Regions from separate parts of the Cytobacillus sp. FSL M8-0252 genome, predicted to be linked through region 1. Evidence: a T-box and tRNA genes for the amino acid it is inferred to sense, from the RefSeq annotation. Region 1 holds a T-box; the other holds one or more tRNA genes.
The links. The T-box of region 1 lies ahead of MKX83_RS17165 (valine--tRNA ligase). A T-box ahead of a tRNA ligase gene usually reads a tRNA of that ligase, here a tRNA-Val.
Positions count from the first base shown of each region.

Region 2: it encodes a tRNA-Val, which carries the amino acid that the T-box ahead of MKX83_RS17165 (valine--tRNA ligase) is inferred to sense. The anticodon was not compared.

Region 1 covers NZ_JBBOWZ010000001.1:3,407,566-3,410,952, reverse strand. Annotated here, with positions in the region: gene spoVID (stage VI sporulation protein D) at 1-250, shown strand, start outside; gene ysxE (spore coat protein YsxE) at 361-1,428, shown strand; T-box leader at 1,736-1,973, shown strand; gene MKX83_RS17165 (valine--tRNA ligase) at 2,050-3,387, shown strand, end outside.
Region 2 covers NZ_JBBOWZ010000001.1:1,544,407-1,547,793, reverse strand. Annotated here, with positions in the region: gene MKX83_RS08040 (ABC transporter ATP-binding protein) at 1-204, opposite strand, end outside; tRNA gene MKX83_RS08035 (tRNA-Gly) at 543-613, opposite strand; tRNA gene MKX83_RS08030 (tRNA-Leu) at 617-699, opposite strand; tRNA gene MKX83_RS08025 (tRNA-Leu) at 721-809, opposite strand; tRNA gene MKX83_RS08020 (tRNA-Cys) at 841-914, opposite strand; tRNA gene MKX83_RS08015 (tRNA-Gly) at 934-1,008, opposite strand; tRNA gene MKX83_RS08010 (tRNA-Gln) at 1,014-1,088, opposite strand; tRNA gene MKX83_RS08005 (tRNA-His) at 1,135-1,210, opposite strand; tRNA gene MKX83_RS08000 (tRNA-Trp) at 1,217-1,290, opposite strand; tRNA gene MKX83_RS07995 (tRNA-Tyr) at 1,294-1,377, opposite strand; tRNA gene MKX83_RS07990 (tRNA-Thr) at 1,389-1,461, opposite strand; tRNA gene MKX83_RS07985 (tRNA-Phe) at 1,465-1,540, opposite strand; tRNA gene MKX83_RS07980 (tRNA-Asp) at 1,595-1,671, opposite strand; tRNA gene MKX83_RS07975 (tRNA-Met) at 1,675-1,748, opposite strand; tRNA gene MKX83_RS07970 (tRNA-Val) at 1,759-1,834, opposite strand; tRNA gene MKX83_RS07965 (tRNA-Glu) at 1,839-1,913, opposite strand; tRNA gene MKX83_RS07960 (tRNA-Ser) at 1,929-2,022, opposite strand; tRNA gene MKX83_RS07955 (tRNA-Asn) at 2,025-2,099, opposite strand; rRNA gene rrf (5S ribosomal RNA) at 2,119-2,236, opposite strand; rRNA gene MKX83_RS07945 (23S ribosomal RNA) at 2,466-3,387, opposite strand, start outside.

The sequences.
Region 1 (3,387 bases):
GAAACCACAAAAGAAAAAAGTAAAAGGCAAGAAAAGCATGAGTTTGACGGAATTTTTTGCTCGTAAAGAAGATGAAGAACAATTGACGAAGGTTAAGGTATGTATTGTCCAGCCTAATGATACGATTGATCTTATTTCAGAAAGATATGATGTGACACCACAAACATTAATGAGAGCCAATCAACTAGAATTGAATCAAGAAGTGCATGAAGGCCAAGTTTTATATATCCCTGTAGCTGTTACAAACTAGCGGGTAAGGGGGCACATTATGAGCAGATCTCCATCGGTCTGCTCGCATTTTTATCAGTGTCACTTGTTTACTTACACAGTTTAGGTAAGCGAGGAAAGAGAGTGGTCTAAGTGGCAAAGGAAAATAGATTAAAAAAATATGGTCCAATCTTAAAACACTATGCACTTGAGCCTAATTTCATCGAAAGTTTTGGTAGCGTTCAAAAAGTTTACTCTAGCAAAGGTGTTTTTTCTTTGAAAAAAATAAAAGCAAATCATGGTGCGGACTTCATACGTTATATTCAACAATTATACCAAATGGGGTACAACCGGATCGTCCCGATTTATCCGACGGTTGATGGTAGGTATGCCGTTTTACACAACCAAAAGCTGTATTATTTAATGCCTTGGCTACCTAATGAGATTAAAGAAGATCAATTTGAACGGCATCAACAAATGTTTAGAGAACTTGCTCGCTTGCATGTCTTAAGTACGAAAGAAGTGGAAGTTTCTAAGGAAGAACGTGAAGAGCATTATGAAAATACGTTACTAGAATGGGAAAAGCAGAGTGAATTTTTGGATGGTTTTATTGAAACATGTGAATCTAGGGAATATTTATCTCCTTATGAATTGATGTTTACACAATATTATAATGATATCGCTCAAGCGTTAACTTTCTCAACCAAGAAGTTAAAGGATTGGTACGAAAAAACGAAGGAAGAGGAAAAAGTTCGTACAGCTGTTATACATGGAAAAATTTCTACCGAACATTTCTTGTATGATGAGCGCGGATATGGCTATTTTTTGAATTTTGAAGAAGCAAAGAGAAGTTCACCTTTGCATGATCTTCTTCCGTTCTTATCAAGGTCTTTAAAAACCTTTCCAAAGCGTGCCGACGATGCTGTCGATTGGATTTACACTTATTTTAAGCATTATCCGTTTAGAGAAGATGAAATGCTGTTATTTCAAAGTTATTTTGCTCATCCAGGGCCTGTCATTCGCGCAGCAGAAAAATATCATAATGGTAAGTCAAAAAAGAATGAAAGAAAGCATGTAGAGCATATACAAAGGCAATTTTGGTTATTAAAAAATACGGAATATGTGGCCATGAGAATTGATGAAATTGAGCGTCAGAAAAAACAAGCACAAGAAGCAGCTGAGAAAGCGAATGCAGAACAAGAAGGAGCCCAAAATGGATAAAAACTGGGCTCCTATATTCATTTTAAGAGAATCCAAATGAAAATTAAACGCCCTCTGTAAAAGCAAGGTCTATATCTTAGAGTATACCTTTCTACCTCTCCTCGAAAGTTTACATTTAGGTTGTGGATTTCTCTTGCATCCTCATCCCGCGCATAATTGCCTCATACATAGGCAGGCTCAAAATAGGAGCAATTTTTTTACAGGTTTGTTCCCTTTTTTCATTATCATGTATATAATAAAAAAAATTGGTCATCCTTATTGACTATAGTGACTGTTTTTAGGTAGTATTACTTTATATTCAAACAAATGAAAAGCTTTGATAGGGAAGAGTACATTGGCGCTTTGCTTTAAGAGAGGAAAATCAATTGCTGTGAGATTTTCTAAGCGAACCCATTGGAAGGTCGCCCTGGAGCTTCTTTCGTGAACGTAGGTTCTATTATTAGCGAAAGACGGGAACGCCGTTATCCATTCGAGAGTCAATTACTAAAGTTTATGGTAATTGAAAAAAAGGTGGTACCGCGGAAGCAACTCCATTCGTCCTTTTTGTGACGAGTGGAGTTTTTTATTTTGCTTTTGTTTGATTGTTAACGATAAGCGAATGTGAGAAAGGATGAATAGGCGATGGAAGAGAATAATATCACGATGCCAACAAAATATGACCCTCAGTCTATTGAACAAGGTCGTTATGATTGGTGGTTAAAAGGAAAATATTTTGAGGCAAAAGATGATCCGGAGAAAAAACCTTATACTATTGTGATACCGCCACCAAATGTAACGGGAAGATTGCATCTTGGTCATGCATGGGATACAACGCTTCAAGATATTTTGACGAGAATGAAGCGCATGCAAGGCTATGATGTTCTGTGGTTACCTGGTATGGACCATGCAGGTATTGCTACTCAAGCAAAGGTTGAGCAAAAACTTCGTGAAGAAGGAAAAAGCCGTTATGATTTAGGTCGAGAAGCGTTTGTAGAAGAAACGTGGAAATGGACGAATGAATATAAAGGACATATTAGACAACAATGGTCTAAGCTTGGTCTCGGTCTAGATTATAACCGTGAACGCTTTACATTAGATGAAGGGTTATCAGATGCTGTACAAGAAGTCTTCGTTGCTTTATATAATAAAGGCTTGATTTATAGAGGCGAGTATATTATTAACTGGGACCCTTCTACTAAAACAGCTTTATCTGATATAGAAGTTATCCATAAAGATGTGCAAGGTGCGTTCTATCATATGCGCTATCCATTAACAGATGGTAGCGGCCATATTGAAATTGCGACAACAAGACCTGAAACGATGTTAGGTGATACAGCGGTTGCCGTTCACCCTAAAGATGAGCGTTATCAACATTTGATCGGTAAAACGGTGAAACTGCCTATTACTGGAAGAGAAATTCCGATTGTTGCAGATGATTATGTTGACATGGAATTTGGTTCAGGAGCAGTGAAAATTACACCAGCTCATGACCCGAATGACTTTGAAATTGGTAATCGTCATAACTTAACAAGAATTCTAGTAATGAATGAAGACGGGTCAATGAATGAGAATGCTGGCAAATATCAAGGGTTAGATCGTTTTGAATGCCGTAAACAAATCGTTAAAGATTTGCAAGAAGAAGGTATTCTTTTTGAAATTGAAGAGCATCTTCATTCTGTGGGTCATTCAGAACGTAGTGGGGCGGTTGTAGAACCTTATTTATCTACACAATGGTTTGTAAAAATGCAACCACTTGCGGATGCGTCGGTTGATTTGCAAAAGGGTGAAGATAAAGTCAACTTCGTTCCAGATCGTTTTGAAAATACGTATTTACGCTGGATGGAAAATATTCGTGATTGGTGTATTTCTCGTCAACTATGGTGGGGTCATCGCATCCCAGCTTGGTATCATAAGGAAACAGGTGAAGTATATGTAGGAACAGAAGCACCGAGTGATAGTGAGAACTGGAAACAAGATGAA
Region 2 (3,387 bases), 1.9 Mb from region 1:
ACTGATTTGCTTACCATCAAGATATACAGACCCAGCTTTGGCTTGGATAATTCTTGCAATCGTCTTTAAGACAGTCGATTTACCACAACCATTCGGCCCAATAATAGCCGTAATCTCACCGTCTGGTATCATCATGTTTAAGTTCTTCACAATCTCTCTATCACCGTATGCAATTCTTAAGTCTTCAGTAAATAATCTAGACAAGGTCATTCACTCCATCCGAACATTTTAGATCATCATCATGTCATTGATAATGATTATCAACTTCAAAGAAAATTTTATCTAATAAAAGCTATCCTGTCAACCATCAATCCGAAAAGTTTTCATTTCCAACATATTTCTTGTTAACCAACCTGTATTCTGCATATATTTTTTAAGGAGAATGCATTTCTCGTTACTGAAGCCTTTCATCCATTCTCTTCACTCATTATGCACTTCGTTAAGGTTAGTAAAAAACAACAAAACTAATCACTTCAACTAAAAAAAACTGTAGACAATCTGCTAATAAATAGAGATTGTCTACAGTCCTTAACTTCCATATAAGCGGGTGAAGGGAATCGAACCCTCATCATCAGCTTGGAAGGCTGAGGTTTTACCACTAAACTACACCCGCAAATACCGGTGGTCGGGGTCGAACCGACACTCCGTGATGGAACACGATTTTGAGTCGTGCGCGTCTGCCAATTCCGCCACACCGGCAAATATTCTTTTATTTAATTATGGTGCCGAGGACCGGAATCGAACCGGTACGGTAGTCACCTACCGCAGGATTTTAAGTCCTGTGCGTCTGCCAGTTCCGCCACCCCGGCATGAGGTGTATAAAAATGAGTGAATATGTATTGGAGGCGGCAACCGGATTTGAACCGGTGGTGAAGGTTTTGCAGACCTCTGCCTTACCACTTGGCTATGCCGCCATCAATATAAATAACTACTTGGAGCGGAAGACGGGATTCGAACCCGCGACCCTCACCTTGGCAAGGTGATGTTCTACCACTGAACTACTTCCGCAGATCTGGCTGGGCTAGCAGGGTTCGAACCTGCGAATGACGGAATCAAAATCCGTTGCCTTACCACTTGGCTATAGCCCATTTGTATATTCTATGCATGAAAGCAAAAAATGTGAATTTAAAATAATGGGGCGGCTGATGGGAATCGAACCCACGAATGTCGGAACCACAATCCGATGCGTTAACCACTTCGCCACAACCGCCATAATTGGCAGGGGTAGTAGGAATCGAACCCACATCAAAGGTTTTGGAGACCTTCGTTTTACCATTAAACTATACCCCTAGATGGTGGAGGGGGGCAGATTCGAACTGCCGAACCCGAAGGAGCGGATTTACAGTCCGCCGCGTTTAGCCACTTCGCTACCCCTCCATAAAAAACAATGCCGGCCAGAGGACTTGAACCCCCAACCTACTGATTACAAGTCAGTTGCTCTACCAATTGAGCTAGGCCGGCAAATGGTGGCTCAGGACGGAATCGAACCGCCGACACAAGGATTTTCAGTCCTTTGCTCTACCGACTGAGCTACTGAGCCAAAACTTATACGTTTTACAATATGTTTTAAATTAATTTGTGTGAATTTATGTAGTGGCGGTCCGGACGGGACTCGAACCCGCGACCTCCTGCGTGACAGGCAGGCATTCTAACCAACTGAACTACCGGACCAAATTGCGGGGGCAGGATTTGAACCTGCGACCTTCGGGTTATGAGCCCGACGAGCTACCGGACTGCTCCACCCCGCGATAATATGAATGGTGGAGGATGACGGGATCGAACCGCCGACCCTCTGCTTGTAAGGCAGATGCTCTCCCAGCTGAGCTAATCCTCCAAAATGGTGACCCCTACGGGATTCGAACCCGTGTTACCGCCGTGAAAGGGCGGTGTCTTAACCGCTTGACCAAGGGGCCAATTTATATGTTTAATGGCGGAGAGCAAGGGATTTGAACCCTTGAGACGGCTATAAACCGCCTACACGATTTCCAATCGTGCTCCTTCGGCCAGCTCGGACAGCTCTCCATTGGCTCCGCAGGTAGGATTCGAACCTACGACCGTTCGGTTAACAGCCGAATGCTCTACCACTGAGCTACTGCGGAATAATTTAATAGTATGTATGCCCGGCAACTTCCTACTCTCACAAGGGGACAGCCCCTAACTACCATCGGCGCTTTAGAAGCTTAACTTCCGTGTTCGGTATGGGAACGGGTGTGACCTTCTCGCTATCGCCACCGGACTTTTTAAAGACATATATTATTATAACGTCTTTAATAAAATTTTCAAGAGAAATTTTAAATCATTCTCTGAAAACTAGGTAATGTTGAAGAAGATTGTTTTGAGTAATCGCCTGAATGCGTGCTGACGCGACTACTTACGTAGTGCTGTCTAGCTGCGGCGGCTTGAAGCCGCCCGCATTTCGTATTGTCCAGCTACAGCGCCTAGGTAGGCGCTTTCGCTTTTCGTTTTTGGTTAAGTCCTCGATCGATTAGTATTAGTCAGCTGCATGTGTCGCCACACTTCCACCTCTAACCTATCAACCTGATCATCTTTCAGGGATCTTACTAGCTTGCGCTATGGGAAATCTCATCTCGAGGGGGGCTTCATGCTTAGATGCTTTCAGCACTTATCCCTTCCGCACATAGCTACCCAGCGATGCCTTTGGCAAGACAACTGGTACACCAGCGGTGCGTCCATCCCGGTCCTCTCGTACTAAGGACAGCTCCTCTCAAATTTCCTGCGCCCACGACGGATAGGGACCGAACTGTCTCACGACGTTCTGAACCCAGCTCGCGTACCGCTTTAATGGGCGAACAGCCCAACCCTTGGGACCGACTACAGCCCCAGGATGCGATGAGCCGACATCGAGGTGCCAAACCTCCCCGTCGATGTGGACTCTTGGGGGAGATAAGCCTGTTATCCCCGGGGTAGCTTTTATCCGTTGAGCGATGGCCCTTCCATGCGGAACCACCGGATCACTAAGCCCGACTTTCGTCCCTGCTCGACTTGTAGGTCTCGCAGTCAAGCTCCCTTGTGCCTTTACACTCTACGAATGATTTCCAACCATTCTGAGGGAACCTTTGGGCGCCTCCGTTACTCTTTAGGAGGCGACCGCCCCAGTCAAACTGCCCACCTGACACTGTCTCCCATCCCGATAAGGGATGTGGGTTAGAATTTCAATACAGCCAGGGTAGTATCCCACCGACGCCTCCACCGAAGCTAGCGCTCCGGCTTCTAAGGCTCCTACCTATCCTGTACAAGCTGTACCAAAATTCAATATCAGGCTACAGTAAAGCTCCACGGGGTCTTTCCGTCCTGTCGCGGGTAACCTGCATCTTCACAGGTACTATAATTTCACCGAGTCTCTCGTTGAGACAGTGCCCAGATCGT